DNA from 3 places in the uncultured Phascolarctobacterium sp. genome. Region 2 is predicted to be linked to each of the others. Evidence: riboswitches for the same ligand, from Rfam matches in the RefSeq annotation. Region 2 holds a riboswitch; each other region holds the start of a gene.

Region 1 (6,590 bases), on a different contig from region 2:
TTTTCTCGTTTGTTTTGAAAATAACAGTATAATATCGATGCAATCAAAGTCCGCTTCTTTTGGAAGCGGGCTTTTTTGTCGCGTGTTTTCTTCAGAAAAGTTGAGTGACAAAATTGATTGATTGTGCTAATATTTTACCGAGAAAGGAAGAATATTATTGATGAAAATAAATAATACACATAATCTGGATAAAGAAACACTTAGTGATAAAGCTCAGAAAATCTTAATTGAATTGATAGTAAGTCAGAAATTACCGCCAGGGACCAGATTAAAGGAACAGCATATCGCAAAAGAATTGGGTATAAGTGCGACCCCTGTGCGCGAAGCCTTTAAAAAATTAGCAGCGGACGGATTTGTAGAAATAGAACCCTATCATGGGGTAATAGTAAGAAGAATAGATGAACAAGAGCGTAATGGTGTCTATCAATGCCTGGTGGCGCTTGCAGAGCTGGAAATGAGATCAGCAGTGGAGCATTATGACGATGATTTTGCAGAGCAGTTAGCGAATATTATTGAGAAAGAAAAAACTGCGGATAATTTTTTTGAATTTCATTCACTTAATCTGCAGTTTCATTATACTATTTGGCAGCAGACAAAAAATGAGATGTTTATGCGGATCATGAAGCTGATCGTTACGTCTTCGCGGATGAGACATGCTGACGGAAGTCCACAGGGACGGGAAGAAATCATTAAAGGACACCAGAATATTTTAACAGCAATTAAAGCAAAAGCACCAGCTGACGCTGAGCAGGCAATGTTAAAGCTTTTAGAAAATTCGAAAAAAATAATAGAAAATGAATGATCTTTAAACAGATCAAGTGATGTGTAAAAGTTAGCAGCAAAAATTTGCCGCTAACTTTTTTATAACATAATATCAAGTAGTTATTGACAAAATAAGTCACCCTGTATTATTCTATAGAATATAGAATAATACAGGGTGACTTAAAAATTAAATACAATAAAATCGGGTGTAATGATACTTAATAGAGAAACAGGTTTAAGTCCTGTGCTGTCCCGCAGCTGTAATGCAGAGCAAATCTAAAAATACCACTGGGAAACTGGGAAGGTTAGATGAGCAATGAAGCAGAGCCAGAAGAACTGCCTGATTTTGACGCTGGGGAATTTCTGCGAATGACAGACAGGCGAAATAGAAAGAAGCTAAGCTTTTTCTGTCGTTATGTGCAGAAAAAGCTTTTTTATTTATTATAGAGCTTTTAGTTTTTACTGGTGAGCGAAACAAGGACAGCTTGACCAGGAAAAATTGAAGAATAAATTTTTTAGGAGTGGTTTATGATGGTAAAGAGCAAAAAGACGGTGGTAGCTGCGGCGATATGTCTGGCTGTCACCAGTGTGGGATTTGTAGAAAATGTTAACGCATCTGCCCCCCCCCAAGAGACTAAAGGGGATGCCGAGTCTGATTTACGAAACTTTCATTTAGCTGAGATCGTAGTTAATGGTAAACGTTATATTGCAGGTGAATATGTACGCGCTACCAGTAATATCGGTATTTTAGGCGAGCAGGATGCGATGAATTCACCTATCAGTGTTACTACTATTTCTGAAAAGGCTGTTGAAGATTTTATGTCATCTACGGAGGGACTGAGTAAAATGCTTAGTCTTGTACCGTCTGTGCAAAAAACTTATGATGCCGCTGTTGACTGTGTCAATATCAGGGGTTTTTCTGAAACTGGCAGGGGTTTTATGGTCAACGGTATTCCAGGTATGCAGGCCATGACACGTCAATCCAGTAACTATATCGATTCGATCGACGTTATCGAAGGACCAGCTACGGGTATCAGGGGTTCATCTAACTATACTGCGGATGGCGGAACGATAAATATCAACAGTAAACAGGCTTTAGATGATCCTAACAGTAGTATAGGCTTGAAATGGCATTCCAAAGGAGCTTTTGAAGAAACGGTTGATATTGGCCGCCGTTTTGGCGAGGGTAATCGTTATGGCATCCGTATCAATGCCAGTAATGTTAACGGCGAGCGCTCTATAAAAAACTGGGACTTGGAACAGAGAAATATTTATATCAATCTGGATCAGAAAACTGACGACAGTAAAACTAATTTGATGGTTGGTTATACCTATACTGACAGTCAGGGCAGACCGTATGGGTTAACAGTATCCGGTAATTATATTGGTTCAGCATTGCCAACTGCTCCGGATGGTGATATCAACTTTAATCCTAAATGGCGTCGTGATAAGAATACTAATTTTGTCGCGACCTTAAACCATGAACAAAAAATCAACGATCATTTAAGCGCTTTCTTGAACGCCGGACATTTTAAACAGGACTGGTATTATTATACTGGTTTCAGTAAAACTTTGATCAATGAAGCCGGTGACTTTACGGCTACGGCTGATAACTATTCTTTGATTGAGAAAAGAGATTATGCTCAGATAGGTCTGCGCGGTGATTTTAAAACCGGAGACTTAAAACATAATTATACCTTTGGTGTAGACAGGCAGTGGCATTATTATGGTGGGCCAAGCAATTCTATAACAGAGAGCGGCTGGACTGGTAATATTTATGTCGGTGATCCGGGAAATTGGGCACCGCCTTCTTTTGGGCAGTCTGATGCCCGTTATACTACCAGAAATAGGACCAGTGGCTGGTCTGTTATGGATATCATCAGTACAGGTGATGAGAAGTTGAATATTCTCGTAGGGCTGAACGGTAAATCTATTAAACGGGACAGTTATAAAGCAGACGGTTCACATAATAAAAATACCGGGCATTATTATGACATTTCTCCTTCCTATGGAATCAGTTACGCTTTCACGCCTCGGTTTACAGTCTATGCAAATCATACTGAGGAATTTGTTGAAGGCGAGATTGTTAGCACTACAAGTAGCCTTAATTACACTAATAAAGGTGAAACGTTGGATCCATATAAAACCAAACAAACGGAATTTGGTGTCAAAGTAAAAACAGGGGACTTTTTACATAAATTGAGTTATTTTGATATAAAAAAAGCTAATGGTATTGATATTCTGAATTCAGATGGAAGTTATACAAGAGGGCAGGACGGTGAACGCAGACATAAAGGTCTTGAGTATACTGCAACCGGTACTATAGCAGAAAAATGGAATTTGATTGGCGGTTTTATGCATCTTGATACTGAGCAAAAGACTAGCAGTGCTGCAACGAATGGCAAACGTCCTAATGGTGTTCCTGACTGGACGGCCAGTTTGGGCGTGGAATATAAAGCCAGCGATGCTTTCTCTGCTTTGCTGCGTGGTAACTATGTAGGTTCTTCCTATGTTTTGAATGAAAAATATGAAGTTCCCAGTTACTTCACTATGGATGTAGGTGTAAAATATAAAACTAAAATGAACAGTACGCCTGTAACCTTGAACGCAATGTGCTACAATGTATTCGACAAAAATTATTGGAGTGCGAGCGGCAATGTTTTGCATCTTGGCGGCCCCAGAACCTTTATGGTTTCGGCAGAATTTGAATTGTAAGCTGTTTGCTTGCGCAAGGATTTTTCCAGATAAAAGATACCTGCTTTTCGGCAGGTATCTTTTATCGCATTTTTATTAGCAGAGGAGCAATCAGGATGCTGAAATATTTTCGTGAAACGGGCTACTTGTTTATTTGTTTGCTGCTGTTCGCAATCTTGCTCCTTGCTTTCTTGTGGGCTTTAAGTATTGGCACAGTAAAATTGCCGCTGGCACAGATCTACACCGTTATAGTAAATCAGCTGCAAAGCGATCTGCCTGTTGAAGCTGTGGGCAGAAGCGCGGCGCATGATATAGTGTGGCTGCTGCGCCTGCCAAGGCTGGTTTTGGCGGCGGCTGTTGGCTGTGGTTTAGCCAGCTGCGGCGTTATTATGCAGGCGATAGTAAAAAATCCTCTGGCTGATCCATATATTCTCGGCATATCTTCAGGGGCATCGCTGGGTGCAACAGCTGCTATTTTACTGGGTGTAGGCGCTGCGTTAGGTGAAAATTTTGTCGGTATCGCTGCTTTTATCGGTGCCTTTTGTATTTCGCTGGCGGTATTATTTATTTCGAATTTAGGCGGCAGGAGTAATTCGATGAAGCTTTTACTGGCAGGTATGGCGCTTAGCGCTGTTTGCAGCGCTTTTTCAAGCTTTATCGTTTATTTTGCCAACAATAAGGAAGGAATGCAGACGATCGCCTATTGGATGATGGGCAGCTTCGCCGGCGCAAAATGGGACAATCTTGCCGTTATCGTACCCATAGTGATTTTGGCAGTACTGTTTTTCTGGTCGCAAAGCCGCATTTTAAATTTGATGTTGTTGGGAGATGAGGCGGCAGTCACTTTGGGGACAGACCTGCATATTTACCGTCAGGTATATTTACTTATCAGTTCTTTAATTGTAGGATTTGTAGTTTATGCCGCCGGTATGATAGGCTTCGTAGGGCTGATAGTGCCGCATGTAGTGCGCATGCTGATTGGTACGGATCATAAAAAGCTTATTCCGGTGACGGCTTTGGTGGGTGCTGTTTTTTTGGTTATTGCGGATGGACTGTGCCGTATTATTATTCCCAGAACAGAACTGCCTATAGGCATTTTGATATCACTTATCGGCGCTCCTTGCTTTGTTTATTTGATGATAAAGCGTACTTACGGCTTTGGGGGTAATTGATAATGGAAATTTTAACAAAGGCCGTCAGGGTTTTTATCGGCAATCAGGAAATCCTGAAAGGGATGGATTTTAACGTACATGATAAAGAGTTTGTCGGTATTATCGGGCCTAACGGCAGTGGTAAAAGTACGTTTTTAAAATGTGTTTATCGTGTGCAAAAGCCAACTGAAGGCAAGATATTTTTAAATGGTAAAAGTTTAGATGAAATGAGTTACAGAGAATCGGCGCTGCAGCTGGCAGTAGTAGCGCAGCATAATTTTTACAGTTTTGATTTTGATGTTTTGCAGGTAGTGCTGATGGGCAGATCGCCGCACAAAAAGATATTAGACAGGGATAATGCCGAAGACTATGCTATTGCAAGACGCGCGTTGGCAACAGTTGGTTTAGCCGGTTTTGAAAAACGTAGTTTTATTACTTTGTCTGGTGGTGAGCAGCAGCGTGTGATCTTAGCGCGGGCGCTGACACAGCAAACGGAATGTATGGTGCTGGATGAACCGACTAACCATCTGGATATCAAGTATCAGCTGCAGATAATGGATATAGTAAAAAGTTTGGATTTAACGGTAGTGGCTGCGGTACATGATTTGAACATTGCTGCCATGTATTGTGACAGACTGATTGCGGTTAAAGATGGAATGATCGTTGGCTGCGCTGCGCCGGAGCAGTTACTTACTGAGGAATTCATTTATGAATTATATGGCGTAAAAACCAAAGTGGATATTGCTGGAAACGGCAGAATAAACATAATATACCTGCCACAGCACTGGAGAAAAGAATAATGGAAAAAATAGTTGTTTTGCGTTGTTTGAAAGCTGAGGAAAATTGTACAGGTGCGTCCTGTTTAAAGGCCTTTAATAACAAAAGTGCGTATTTTTCACGCTATGCTGACCAGGAGATCGAGCTGGCGGCTTTTATGTCATGTAATGGTTGTGAGAATATAAAATTCAGCAGTGAAACAGGATTGAATGAAAAATTAGAGCGTATTTTGAGGATCCGGCCGGATGCTGTTCATATAGGAATTTGCTGTCAAACCAGAACAGCAGACAAGCGCAAATGCAAATATATTTTAGCAATGCTTGATTTTTTTGAACAAAATAATATCAAGGTCGTCTGGGGCACACACAGTTACTGAGTGGGGAAGCTGACTGCGGGTGTTTTGTCCGGTATTTGCCTGAATTTACGGCAGAAAGCAGTTGAAAAATGAACAGAAAAATAATAACAGTTATTGTGGCGATCGTACTTTTGATAGTGATAACCATGTTGATCAAGCGTGAAAGCAGCTTTGTAGCCCAACCTGCTGGAATTGCAGTGCAGGAAGCATACCCCAGGCGTATGATCAGGAATGTAGAAGTAAAAAATTATAGTATTATTGGGGAGAAGATCAGCTTTTACGACCACGTACCGCAAAGAGTAGTCGCCGTTGGTGAAAATATCAATGAAACGCTGGTGGCATTAGGCGTAGAAGATAAAATAATTTGTTCTGTAAAATATGGCAATCCTTATTATGTACCTGAACCGGAGTATGCAGAGCGATATAATAAAATACGTTTTGAAAGCGGTATAATTTTAAATACGGAAACGGTTCTAGCCCTGGCACCTGATTTGATAATTTCGGGGCAATCCTTATTCACTAATAAAGGTCTGAAAAGCACAGAGTTTTGGAATCAGAGAAATATCCATACTTTTTTACCTGAGAATGCCAATGCTCCGGCCTTACGCAATCATCGCGAGAGTTTGGAGTTGGAATATAAGTTCATTGAAGGGCTGGGAATGATTTTTAATAAAGAAGAGCAGGCCGGAAAAATTATAGCAGAAATGCAGGAAACAGTTGAGAATGTTCAAAGTAGAATTAGAGGGTGTAGAAAGCCGAAGGTCATGATCGTTGAACAGTTGGGAAAAAATCTGGTAGCATATGATGATTCTAAATTAGCCGGTGATATTTGTACCAGACTGGGCGCATAT
Region 2 (6,590 bases):
TCTTTTTTTGCTCTTGATTGTTTTGACACGCGAAACTCGGACAGCTCGGTCAACACAATTACAGATAAAAAACTAAAAGGAAGTGTTGAACAAGATGAATGGGAAGCAAAAATTTTTGACAATGGCCGTGCTGTGCGCCATTGCCAGTGTCGGCTTTGTACTGCCGGCCGGTGCGGAAGAAACACTGACGCACGATCTGGACGAAGTCATCGTCGAAGCCGACAGAGATGCCCTGCCCGGCGGCTTTGTCAAAACCAAAGGCAGCATCGGTATTTTAGGCGATAAAAGTATTATGGAAGTTCCTTTCAGCCAGACAAATATCTCAGCCAAAACTTTAGATCTTTTTGGCGGGCCGACGCAGCCCTTAGATAATATTTTAGTCGGCGTCCCCGCTATCAGGCAGGCCGGCAGCGTTTTGCACAACGATTTTACTATCCGCGGCTTCCGGGCCAACGGCACCAGTATGTACGTCAATGGCGTCCATGGGATGCTGACGCAGTTCAACGTGCCGATGGCGGCCTTTGAAAGGGTCGACGTCACCGCCGGCCCCAATACCGGTATCAGCGGCAGCGGCGTCCAGTACGAATCCTCGACTGCTGGCGGCATTATCAACCTGATCTCCAAAAAAGCAGGCGAGCAGCCGCTGTTCCGCTACAAACAAACTTTTTCCGGCAAAGGTTCCTTCGGCGAATACCTGGATCTTGGCAGCCGCTTCGGCAAAGACAAAGCCTGGGGACTGCGGATCAACACCGAGCTTTTGAACGGCGAAACCTCTGTTGATAAAACCGACATCAAAGCCAAAGGCATCTATATGAACCTTGACCACCGCGATGACAGAAGCACTACCAACTTTTTGGCCGGGTACAGGGATATTGATATTAAAAACGGTATGCGCTGGTTCAAGATCGGCCCTAACGTCAAAAATTTCCCCAGCACTATCAACGGCAGCAAAAATTACGCCTTTGACGGTATGGAAAAAGGCGCTTACGGCTACTTCATGGTTTTGAACCACGAACAAAAGCTGAATGATGACTGGAAGCTCTTCTTTAACGGCGGCCTGAACAACAATAAGCTGAATAAAAACGTCATGGGTCAAAACAGCGCTTTCACTATCAAAGACGACGCCGGCAACTATGACCTGAATTACCAGTCGTCGGCGACGCCGCAAAAAGCCTACTACGCGCAGATCGGCACCTCCGGCAAATTTGCGACTGGCGCTGTGAAGCATGAAGCCACGCTGGCGATCGACAAAGCCTGGCGCAACCGCGACGCCAGCACGCCGCTGGGCTACTCGGGCTTTGGCCAGTTGGGCACCGGCAATATTTATACCGGCGCGATCGACCAGACCGGAATGCCCGACGGCAGCTACAAAACCTATTTGAACAATAAGACCAGTATCTGGGGCATTTCCTTTGTTGACAGCCTGAAATATGAAAAATGGGGCGCCGTTTTAGGCGTGCATAAGCATCAGGGCACTTCCACCTCCTACAGCCCTACGACCGGACAGGCGACTTCCTCGGTCACGTCGGACGCTACCAGCCCCACATATGCCCTGACCTATAATCCCAACGAGAAAATTATGCTGTACGGCAGCCATTCGGAGAATTTCGACCTGGGCGCCGTTGCCGGCAGCACCTATGAAAATGCCGGCGAGATCCTGCCGCCTTCTAAAACCAAGCAAAGTGAGCTGGGCGTAAAATATTTGAACAAAGGATTTTTGACGACGCTGGCTTTGTTCGACATCAAGCAGGCCAATAATATCGCTGTCACTAATCCTGCCGGTGGCAAAGACTTCTTCCGTCAGGACGGCGAAGTCAAGCACCGCGGCATCGAGCTCAGCTTCAACGGCGCTATCGCTTCCAAATGGAACGTAATGGCCGGCATTGCCTATATGGATGCCAAATACGAAAAAACCGTCAAAGGCTCTAAAGATGGCGTACAGGAGTCCGGACAACCCAAATGGAGCGGTTCTGCGGCACTGGAATACAAGGCTGACGAAAACTTCAGCATTATCGGCCGGGCTTTGTATACTGGCAGCAGCCCTTTATATAACACTGACAGCAGCAGACATTTCTATGCGCCCTCTTATATGACTTTCGATCTGGGCGTGACCTATAAAACCAAAATCAACAGTATCCCCACCAAATTATCACTGATGTGCTATAACCTCGCTAACAAAGATTACTGGATGGTATCGCGCGGTGATCAGATCTATGCATCCACTCCCAGAACTATCTATATGTCTGCCGAGTTCGACATCTGAGCCTGCTGAAAGTTAAAAAGGCCCTTCTTTTTATACGTCTACAGAAAACTTTTGCTTGCGGGGGGGGGGCAAAGTGCTATAATACAAAACAAAAGTTAATTTTATTTATCTTTTCAAGGTATTTTATTTGCTAATTGAATATTCATAATCAGGTGCATTATTGCCTAACAGAGAAATCGGTTAAAAGCCGATGCGGTCCCGCCGCTGTAATGCCGAGCAAGCCTCAAAACGTCACTGGGAAACCGGGAAGACGAGGTAAGCGATGAAGCAGAGCCAGAAGAACTGCCTGATTACACTCCACTCCATCCTGCGAACGACAGGTCAGAGCGTCAAAAGTTATTTACGCTTTTCTGTCTTTATGTGCAGAAAAGCGTCTTTTTTTGTTCTTGATTGTTTTGACACGCGAAACTCGGACAGCTCAGTCAACACAATTACAGATAAAAAACTTAAAGGAAGTGTTTATTTGATGAATGTAAACAAAAAGTTTTTAGCAATGGCAGTATTATGTACTATTGCCAGCGTTGGCTTCGTGTTGCCTGCCAGCGCCGAAGAAACCATGACGCACGACCTCGACGAAGTGATCGTCGAAGCAGACAGGGACGCCCTGCCGGGCGGCTTGGTTCGTACTACGGCCAAGCTTGGTATCCTGGGCGACAAAAGCGTACTTGATATTCCATATTCGGAAATGAGCATGACTCAGAAAACATTAGCGTTATTTGATGATCCCAGCCAACCGCTTGCCAATGTCCTGCAGAACAATCCTTCGATACGTTCCAGCACCAGTTCACCAATGTATACCGACTTCAGTATGCGCGGTATCAATATGAACGGCAACCACATGATGCTGAACGGTATCCCCAGCTTATTTTATCAATTCACAACCCCGCCTTCGCATATCATCGACAGGATCGATATTACCTCCGGCCCCAACGCCGGTGTCAACGGCGTCAGCATGTCTAACAACGGTACCAACAGCGGCGCTACGCCTGCTCCTGGTACGATCAATATCGTTACCAAAAAAGCAACCGCCAAACCGATCACCAGCTACACGCAGACCTTTTCCGGCAGAGGTAATGCCGGCGAGTATATCGACATCGGCAGACGCTTCGGCAAAAACGGTGAATGGGGTCTGCGGGTCAACGCTGAATATATGGACGGCGGCCTTTCTTTGCCGGGTGCTGAAAAAAATGAAAAAAACCTGTTTTTCAATCTGGACCACAAAGGAGAAAAAAGCACGACCAACCTGTTTGCCGGCTATTTTGACCTGCGGGTCAACGGTGGCCAGCGCTGGTTTCAATTCAAACCAACCACTGCCTACAAAGGCGATTCCCTACCGGGAGCACCGGATTCAAAAAAGAACTATGATTTCAGCGGCACCACTAAATATGTTCACGGTTATCTAATGACCCTCAACCATGAACAAAAAATGAATGAGGACTGGTCCTGGTTTGCCAATTTCGGTCAATCCAGAAGAAGCGGCAATAAAGATAATCAGGGTTCCGCTTTAAAATTTGATGAAAACGGCAATTTTACAGGTAATCAATTCAATCAGCAAAATGAATCGGGGAAAAACGTCTACGCGCAGATCGGTATTGCCGGCAAAGTAATGACCGGTGCCGTAAAACACAATTTAGCACTCGCAGTCGACCGTTCCTGGGCCAAATACTGGAACAACAGCAAATCATACGACCCTAACGGAGGGACGATTCTTGGCAATTTATACGACGGTATTATCTTTCCTGATAACTATCAACTGGAAAATTTTGGCTCTGCCAAACCACAGTGGGAAGAAACCAACGTCGGTATCACTATTGCCGATACTCTGGAATATGGCAAAGCGTCACTCCTGCTGGCCGCTTCCCGTAAGCATGAAAACTTTGAAAACCTGACCGGAGGAAAATCTTTTACCAATAATAATACCTTGCCTACTTACGGCATCACTTATAAACCGGTTGATAATCTTGCTTTCTACGCCGGACATACCGAAAGCTTTTCCAGAGGTGCTGTTGTCAAAAACGACGATAAATACACCAATAAAAATGCTACGCTTGATCCTGTAAAAAGCAAGCAAACTGAAATCGGCATCAAATATGCAAATGCCGGCATCCTTACTACCTTCAGCTATTTTGATATTGACGAAGCCAACAGATATGATATCGATGCGCCAGGCAATAAGCTGACTACAGTGGACGACGGTAAAAACAGATACAAAGGCCTGGAATTGACTGTAAATGGTAAGCTGGCCAGCAAATGGACTGCTACAGGCGGCTTAATGTACCTTAACGCCAAGCGTGAAAACACTAAAGAAGGCTTAAAAGACGGTATGTTTGTAACCGGCGCCGCTAAATGGAGCGGAGTTCTGGGCTTAGAATATACACCTGATAAAAATTGGGGCATTGTCGGCCGCGCTGTTTGGAATGATAAGGCTTTCATTGAAGATACCGGCAGTAAGGGGAAATACGAAATCCCCTCTTATGTGACCTTCGACCTGGGAGTACACTACAAAACAAAAATCAATACTGTTCCAGTAAAGTTCAGTGCTATGTGCTATAACCTCACTGATAAAGACTACTGGATGGGCCGAGGCGGTTCATCCACCTTTGGTTTATCAATGCCCAGAACCTTTATGTTCTCCGCTCAGTTCGACCTGTAATTTTACTTTCCCAAGGAGATCATACGATCTCCTTGAGTTCGTTTTAGGAGCAATAACGCTATGTTAATCAAAAAAATCCTGTTCCTGCCGCTGATTTTCTGCCTGCTGCTATGCGCAGGCTGCAACAATGATCCGACGGACGCAGACTCTGACAGGCATACAGTTATCACCGACAGTATCGGCAGGCAGGTGAGTCTGCCCCAGACGGTTACCAAAGTCGCTGTCGCCAACCGCTACAATATGGAGATCATCAAATCCCTCGGCGTTTTAGACAGAGTAGTCGGCGTAGATTATGGCATCTACCAGGATCAGGCGGCCTACGGCGAATTTTTCAGTAAAGAACAAGTCATCGGCAAAAGCCAGAACGACCTGAATTATGAAAAAATCATTGAACTGCAGCCGCAGCTGCTGATCCTCACCGGCAACGGCGCCTGGCAGGATGCCGCTAAAAAGTTGGAACCCTTCGGCATCAGAGTCATCGTCATGGATGCTTATTACACCTCAGCGTTTGAGCATACTTATACCTTGGCCGGACAGATCTTTCAGCAGGAAGCGAAGGCAGCTGCCTTTATCAGTTATTTTCAGGATAAACTGCAGTATATCAGAACAGCTTTAAAAAATGTTCCTAAAAAAACTGTTTACTACGAATACCGTAACAGGGGTACCACTACTATTCCCGGTGATTATTTTTTTGAGATGCTGGAATATGCCCATGCCGATAATATCTTTCGTGATGCAAAAAGCACGGAGATCAATATCGAGGCCGTCGTACAGCAAAATCCAGACGCTATCGTCAAAGTCGGCGCTGCCGGTGTCGATCCCAAATATATCCCGCCTACAGCGGCTGATTTCCTGCAGCGGCATCAGGAACTCGTTGAGCGCCCCGGCTGGACAGCTATCAAAGCCGTACAAAATGATAAAATCTTACTTCTCTCTCAATACGCCCACGGCGGCGCGTCCAAGCTGGTCGGCACCATGTATATCGCCAAATTCCTTTATCCTGAATATTTGCCCGACCTGCACCCGGAGCAGGTTTTTAAAGACTGGGTAACCAAATACCAGCATCTGGACTACCGTCCCGGACACACCGACCCTCCTTTTGCTTTGACTGATTGACAGAGGTGTATTATGTTAGAAAAAGCTTACGCGCAAGACACACGCAAAAAATATCTGCTGATCTGCGGCACTTTGCTGCTGACACTGCTGGCCGCTTACTGCTGCACTACTATCGGCCTGCACAACGCCGGACCATGGCAAACACTGCACGCCCTGCGCAGCTGGGCTGACGGCACACTTAACGGCGGTCCGGACGCCGCCGTCAATAAGATCATCTTGCTGCTGCGGCTGCCGCGGATCCTGCTGGCGCTGTTGGCAGGCGTGGGACTGGCCGTTGCCGGCGCCGTCATGCAGTCTGTCACCCGCAATTATCTGGTCAGTCCGTTCACGCTGGGGATTTCGTCAGCAGCAGCCTTCGGTGCTTCCGTCTGCATCGTTTTCGGCTCTGGGCTGTTTTTCACCAGCGACGTTGGCATCATCACCTGCGCGTTTGCCGCTGCCTGCGGTTGCGGCCTGGTAGTCTACGCTATCTCGCGCCAGATCGGCGTCAAGCCCAGCTCCCTTGTTTTAGTCGGTATCGCCCTGAATTATTTTTTCAGCGCCCTGACCGCTACCATT
Region 3 (6,590 bases), on a different contig from region 2:
GTAAACATCGGCATAATTACCAAAATTAATGGCTCCATCAACCATAACACTGTCATAAAGCAGTATACCCATCGGGAAAACTACAAAATATAATAATAAAATAACGGAAATAGCAATAACTGCAAATTTACTGTTAAATCTAGGTAAAGACCCCACTATGGCTCCTTTCCCCGGTGTTCAACCCGGTGAAAAATCATTTACAGGTTTTTCCTGCAAAGAAATTGGAAAACAGGGATCGTCAAAAACGACCCCTGATCCCTTAAAAATTGTTACCCAAGAAATTTTAATAAGAACTATTCCATAACTCTTACGCGGAAAGCCTCTTTGATCTGAGCATTTTCTTTAGCAAGTTTTTCCCAGTTTACTTTAATAGCTTTATCCGAGAAAGTTTTCAGAGCAGGAGCACCTTTAGGCGGTTCTACGTCGCCGCGTACGGAATGCATCCAGCCTTGAACGACTGCCTGCTGACCGTCTTTGGACAGCCACCAGTCAACGAGAGCTTTAGCGCCTTCAGGATTTTTGGTTGCTTTGAAAATAGCAATCGGAGACGGAATGATGATAACGCCGTCTTCAGGATAGGAAACTTTCAAAGGCTCATTTTTAGTATTAGCCAGTTTGAGGATATTTTCTTCCAGAATCATTGCTGCAGCATATTCGCCGGTCAGCAGTTTGTTTTGGATAGCAGAATTGCCTTCTTCAACGCGGATATCGTTAGCTTTTAACTGGTCAAAATATTCCCAGCCATATTTGTCAGCCAAAGCGCCAACCGCTACATAAGCAGTACCGGAAAGCATCGGGTTCGGCATGGCGATTTTGCCTTTCCATTTCGGATCGGTCAGATCTTTCCAGGATTTCGGAGCATCTTCAGGTTTCAGTTTATCAGAGTTATAAGCAATGATCATGTTGCAGACACGAACAGAAGACCAGGCACCGTTTTTGTCTTTATCGGTGATGACATCTTTCAGATTCGGGGAAACATAATCCAGCAGCAGGCCCTGATCCTGCAGATTGAGATAGTAGGAAGGATCAGCAACCATCAAAACGTCGGTGCCGATCTTGTTAGCTTTGATCTCGCCGGTGATTTTGGTGATTACTTTTTCAGTACCACCCTGGAACCAGGTAACTTTCATATCAGGGAATGCTTTAGCTACATTCGGTTTACACATTTTATCGATGATATCAGGATAAATAGAGGTATAAACCATAACGTCGCCTTTAGGACCACCTTTAGAATCTGCAGCTTTCTTATCACCGCTGCCGCCACAGCCGGCAACTGCTACGGATAATGCCAGAACTGCTGCTGCAGTGCACAACCATTTTGCGTTTTTCATCAAACATCCACTCCTTTGTGTTGTCGTACTACCCTTAAAGTTCGCCCGGCTTTGTAAAATTCCTGCTTACATTAGAAAAAAAGTTTTACAAAAAATTAAAATTTATGTCACATTTACGCCTTATTTAAAAAACATTCCATTGTCAATCGACAATACGACACTTTTGACCCTACGGGATTTTTAGCGTCCCGCTATATAGCGTCACCAGAAAATTCAATTCCCAGGCCGGCACATAGGGATGCTTGCGCAGATAAACCTTATATTCAGGTACTAACCGCCATAAAAACAACGGCAATAAAAACATATCAACATCATGATGATAAGCAGCAATAAATAATTTAGGCCGATTGAGCCGTATCTGCTCGCTGCCGCCTACCAGAGCCTCCAGCTCGGCGCCTTCCACATCCATTTTAATATAAGTAGCGCGCTCGCCTTGCAGCAGCGTATCGATATCGGCCGCCTGCACGGTCCGCCGCTGACCTGCCAGTAATGTCGACTGACGTCCGCCGCTGTCGGAAAAAGCTAATTCGGTACACTCTTTCCAAATGGCCCTTTCAAAAATTTTAATATTTGTCAGACCGCTGGCTTCTACATAAGCCGCCAGCTTTTTATAATTGCGTCTGTCCGGCTCTGCCGCAAAAATCTTATTATATTTACTATCCGTCAGCTGTAAAAATTCTCTGATCGTATCGCCATTATAAGCGCCTAAGTCGGCATACGTTTCTGTCTCGCTCCAGCTGAAGATATTCTGCAGGTCTTCCAACCGCTCCGTATCACTTTGCCATAAATAATGCAGCTTCCCGCTCAGCTTATAATTCAGCGCCGCCGCAAAAACCTTACGGGACCAGTCGTCAGCCAATTTGTCATATACCTGCTGCAATTCCTGCCGGTGCCGCTGCAGCCAGTCAAACGAAACTGTTTCATCTCCGGGAAACAGCGGCAAATGCGGTGCTACGGTCTCATGCAGCAGACTCAGCTCTTGAAAGCGTTGTAAAACCGCGGGCGACTCTGAGGCAAAGGCAATCACGAGCAAAAAATCCCCCAGACGTTCCTTGACAGCGTCATAAGTCTCGACCCTGTAACCACGAAAGACCTGCCCACGAACAAACTCGTCACTGGCAAAAACACCGGCAACCTCTACTTTATGGCTGTCACACCAGTCAATGATCTGATCGGCGCCATTGCCCATACCATATAAAACGACTGGTTTGTCCGTCAGCTGCAAAGTCTGCCAGACATCCTGCCTGGCTTCAATAAAATCCAACATTTTTGATGCTCCCTTCTTCATAACTTTATTGTACACGAAACTTTATCTGCAGTCATACTTTTCTTAGGTTAACTTTTTCTTGCATCAAGGTTGACATACGGGTCCTGAGTTTTATATACTATTATCGTAAACTAAAATATATTCTATGGTTAACCATAACTAAGGTGATCTACATGTCTACTTTTAAAATCCGCGCAATCAGCGAAATTGCTTTATTGGCAGCCTTTATCGCCGTCAGCGGTGCTTTTAAACTGCCCAGCTTCATTCCAGGCAGTGAATTTCAGCTTTCTGCACCGCTGGCCGTCGCCATCTGCGGTGTTTTTGGCATCAAAAAATACCTGCTGGCCGGTCTGCTGGCCTCTGCCGGCGGTTTACTTTTAGGTACCCAAACTATTTTCAATGTCCTTATCGCAATGCTTTTCAGGATAGTCGTTGCCTTATTATATGCAGTTTTAGGTAAAAGCAAAGTCTTTTACCTGTTATCAGGACCGCTGGCATCTGCCGCAGCACGCCTTGCGCTCAGTCTTGTTATCGGCAAAGCAGTTTATCCCCTGCTGGCGGCGGCCCTGCCTGGAATGATTTTTACAGCTTTAACGGCAGGATTATTTGCTTCTGTTTTTGAGAAAACACTGCTCCTGACTAAACGCGCTTATGAACGCTACTAAACAGTGTTTTTTATTGTACCTGAAGCATAAAGCTTCAGGTCTTTTTATCTTCCCTGTAGCTATACTTGCCCACAGCTTTTTATAATGTTAAAATAGTATTGATAATATTTGCCGGAATATTCTTACTGCTCACTGATATTTTCCGGACATATTTATATTACATTATCAATAAACGGCCTTTGGGCCTGCGGAGGACTTGTTATGATTTTACAGGAATCTGGAGAAAACTATTTGGAAACCATCCTGATGCTGCAGCAAAAAAACGGCAGTGTACGCTCTATCGATATCGCAACGTACATGAATTTTACCAAAGCCAGCGTCAGCCGGGCCATGAGTATTTTAAAACGTGAAAACTATATTCTGATGGAAGCCGACGGTAATATCGTGCTGACGGAAACAGGCCTGGCCAAAGCCAATGCTGTTTTGGAAAGACACCGTTTATTGACACGTTTCTTATGTGAAAATCTGGGCGTTCCTGCCACAATAGCAGAAAAAGACGCCTGCCGCATCGAGCATGTTATCAGCCCGGAAACCTTTGCGGGCATCAAAAAACTGATCAAAAACTCTTAACTTTAAAGGAGCTGTTTGATAATGATGAAAAAACTATTTGTTTTACTTACTGTAGCCATTGCCATGCTGGCACTGCCGCTGGCAGCCCATGCCGACAAAACGAAATGGGCCAATCCCAATTATGATTTTAATAAACTTCACCGTATCAATCTGGTCTCTGTAAGTGTAGTGGACCCAGTCGGCAGCAATTTTACTGTTGACGATATGGCAACCGAAAAAATAATCAGTGCTTTGCAAAAGGCTTTTATAAAAAAAGATTATACTTTTGACACAAGTATCGAATCAAATCTTTCTATCACCAAAGAAGATGCTTCGCAATTGACTAAAGATGCTTTAAGCGGAACTTACACGGATATATCTACCAAAATAGCACCTGCTGTAACCGCTGATTTGAAAATAATCGCCCACAAATTTGGTTATAACAAACGAATCATCCCTGCACATGAAGAACCCCGTACCAGATATTACAAAGAAAAAGTAAAAGACAATAAAGGCAACTGGATTGAAAGGGATGCCCAGCGAACTGTTTACGAATACGTCCCGGCACGTACAGTTTATGATGCCTACGTCGATGTGGCTTTCCACCTGTTCGATCCTGCAACCGGAAAAATAATCTTCAGCCTCCGCGATTCACGCAGCCGGGTCGAAGATAGTGATACTACCAATATGTGGCAGCGTGTTGCCAATGCTTTCGTTCAGGATCTGGATAAAGCCGCCAAAAATTAACTTAATAACGACCTGCCCTCCTTTGCTTATTAAAGGAGGGTATTATTTTTTTGTATAAGAATGTATTAATGACATTTTTGCTATTTTACTTGACACTCTATTTAAAAATGTTATAATTTAGTGTATCAAACTGAATACGGTAATGCAGGTTCCGTAAGGAATAACAGAGAAGTCCGGTTCAATGCCGGCGCGGTCCCGCCGCTGTAAGATGGAGCAAAGCCTATAAAACCACTGGAAAATTCTGGGAAGGAAGGCCAAGCGATGAAATCAAGCCAGAAGAACTACCTGCATCGCGATCTTAGTGACCTGCGAAGGACGGGGAAAGATCATGGTTCTAACCTGACCATGTTTTTATTACCATCCTGATTTTTACGGATGGTTTTTTTATTACCTATTCAGAAAATAATCAGAGGAAAGAGGAATCATTTATGAAAAAACTGCTTTCAATGTTAGTTATGGCTTCAATGATGGTTTTTGCATTAGGAACTATGGGAGCTTCTGCTGCTAAAGCACCGCAGAACGACAAAGCCGTAGTAGTAGTCAGCTTCGGCTCTACCTTCGACGATACCCGTACCAAAGATATCGGCGGTATCGAAGAAGCTGTTGCCAAAGCTTTTCCGAACCGTGATTTTAAACGCGCTTTTACTTCCTACATCATTATGGAACGTTTGGAAAAAAATAAAGGCATCAAAGTCAATGACCTGCCTACGACCTTAAAAGAACTGAAAAAAGCCGGCTATAAAGATATCCTCGTACAGCCGACCCATCTGCTGCACGGTGAAGAATATGAACACAAAGTCCTGACTACTGTCGATAAATTCAAAGGCGACTTTGACCGCATCGTTGTCAGCGATCCTCTGATGGTCGGTAAAAACGACTTTGCTATCGCCGCTTCCGCTGTTGCTACCCAATTCCCGACCCTGGGCAAAGGCGAAGGCGTTGTGCTGATGGGCCACGGTTCTCCCCGTGACAACAACCAGTCCTTTGGCAACACCTACAAAATGCTGCAGGAAACCTTTGATAAAATGGGTCTGCCCGTAGTAGTAGGCACTGTTGAAGAAGTAGATACCCCTAATGTTGACGAAGTGCTGGAACAGATCAAAGCACGCGGCTACAAAACCGTGCATATGTTCCCGCTGATGATCGTTGCCGGCGACCATGCCAACAACGACATGTATGGTGACGAAGAAGATTCCTGGAAATCCCTGATCGAAAAAATGGGTGTCAAAACCATAGGTCACCTGCAGGGTATCGGCCGCAACGCCGCAGTACAGGCAATTTACGTACAGCATGCAGTTGCTGCTGAAGCAGGCGTGCAAAGATAAAAGATTACTGTCAGTACCAAGGACGTTCTTCCACGGAAGAACGTCCTTTTATGTTCTGGAAATAAATACAAAAATATTACAACGTCTTTATTTAGACAAAATTTTCTGTAATTTTGTCAGCTATCGTTGCTGCTGTGCTTGCCTTACGCAATATGTAAATGCTATACTTTAGTCAATGAAAGACATTTATATGAAGAAAGGGTGTTGCACCAATGGGTTTAGTTATCTCTGCTCTCGTTACTTTTTGGGTCGGCTTTCTGATCTACAAAAAGTACAAACCACAACCGGTCTTATTCTTAGGCGGTATGATTTTAATGTACATCGCCGCCGTTTTCGGCTATGGTACTATTTTACCTGCCAAAGCCGCTACAGGCTCTACTTTCTTTGACGCTTTTGAATTTATCCGTGCTACCATGAGCTCCAATGCCGGCAAGCTGGGCATGAACATTATGGCGGTCGGCGCTTTTGCCCGTTATATGGACAAGATCGGCGCTTCCCGTTCTCTGGTTCGTCTCACCATCCGTCCGCTGCTGGCGCTCAAATCGCCTTACATCGTTTTATCCGGCACCTGGATCGTCGGCATGCTTATCGGCCTGTGCATCAACAGCGCTTCCGGTCTGGCCATGCTTTTGATGGTCACCATGTTCCCGATCCTGATCGGTCTTGGCGTCAGCCGTCTGTCTGCTACGGCAGCCGTTGCTACGAC

The links. Region 2 has a riboswitch for cobalamin ahead of Q4G98_RS09730 (TonB-dependent siderophore receptor). Riboswitches for the same ligand answer to the same signal wherever they lie in the genome.
Region 1: it holds a riboswitch for cobalamin, as region 2 does, so the genes downstream of both, Q4G98_RS04905 (TonB-dependent siderophore receptor) here and Q4G98_RS09730 (TonB-dependent siderophore receptor) in region 2, are expected to answer to the same signal.
Region 3: it holds a riboswitch for cobalamin, as region 2 does, so the genes downstream of both, Q4G98_RS07410 (sirohydrochlorin cobaltochelatase) here and Q4G98_RS09730 (TonB-dependent siderophore receptor) in region 2, are expected to answer to the same signal.

The regions. Positions count from the first base shown of each region.
Region 1 is NZ_CATWDQ010000004.1:51,335-57,924, reverse strand. Features, by position in the region: gene Q4G98_RS04910 (GntR family transcriptional regulator) at 161-802, shown strand; cobalamin riboswitch at 950-1,121, shown strand; gene Q4G98_RS04905 (TonB-dependent siderophore receptor) at 1,291-3,477, shown strand; gene Q4G98_RS04900 (iron ABC transporter permease) at 3,573-4,628, shown strand; gene Q4G98_RS04895 (ABC transporter ATP-binding protein) at 4,631-5,407, shown strand; gene Q4G98_RS04890 (CGGC domain-containing protein) at 5,407-5,760, shown strand; gene Q4G98_RS04885 (ABC transporter substrate-binding protein) at 5,829-6,590, shown strand, end outside.
Region 2 is NZ_CATWDQ010000014.1:8,931-15,520, forward strand. Features, by position in the region: gene Q4G98_RS09725 (TonB-dependent siderophore receptor) at 95-2,263, shown strand; cobalamin riboswitch at 2,397-2,568, shown strand; gene Q4G98_RS09730 (TonB-dependent siderophore receptor) at 2,730-4,916, shown strand; gene Q4G98_RS09735 (ABC transporter substrate-binding protein) at 4,977-6,032, shown strand; gene Q4G98_RS09740 (iron ABC transporter permease) at 6,045-6,590, shown strand, end outside.
Region 3 is NZ_CATWDQ010000008.1:36,246-42,835, reverse strand. Features, by position in the region: gene Q4G98_RS07440 (iron ABC transporter permease) at 1-156, opposite strand, end outside; gene Q4G98_RS07435 (ABC transporter substrate-binding protein) at 294-1,331, opposite strand; gene Q4G98_RS07430 (FkbM family methyltransferase) at 1,501-2,598, opposite strand; gene Q4G98_RS07425 (hypothetical protein) at 2,772-3,263, shown strand; gene Q4G98_RS07420 (metal-dependent transcriptional regulator) at 3,465-3,833, shown strand; gene Q4G98_RS07415 (hypothetical protein) at 3,855-4,559, shown strand; cobalamin riboswitch at 4,689-4,863, shown strand; gene Q4G98_RS07410 (sirohydrochlorin cobaltochelatase) at 4,988-5,884, shown strand; gene dcuC (C4-dicarboxylate transporter DcuC) at 6,097-6,590, shown strand, end outside.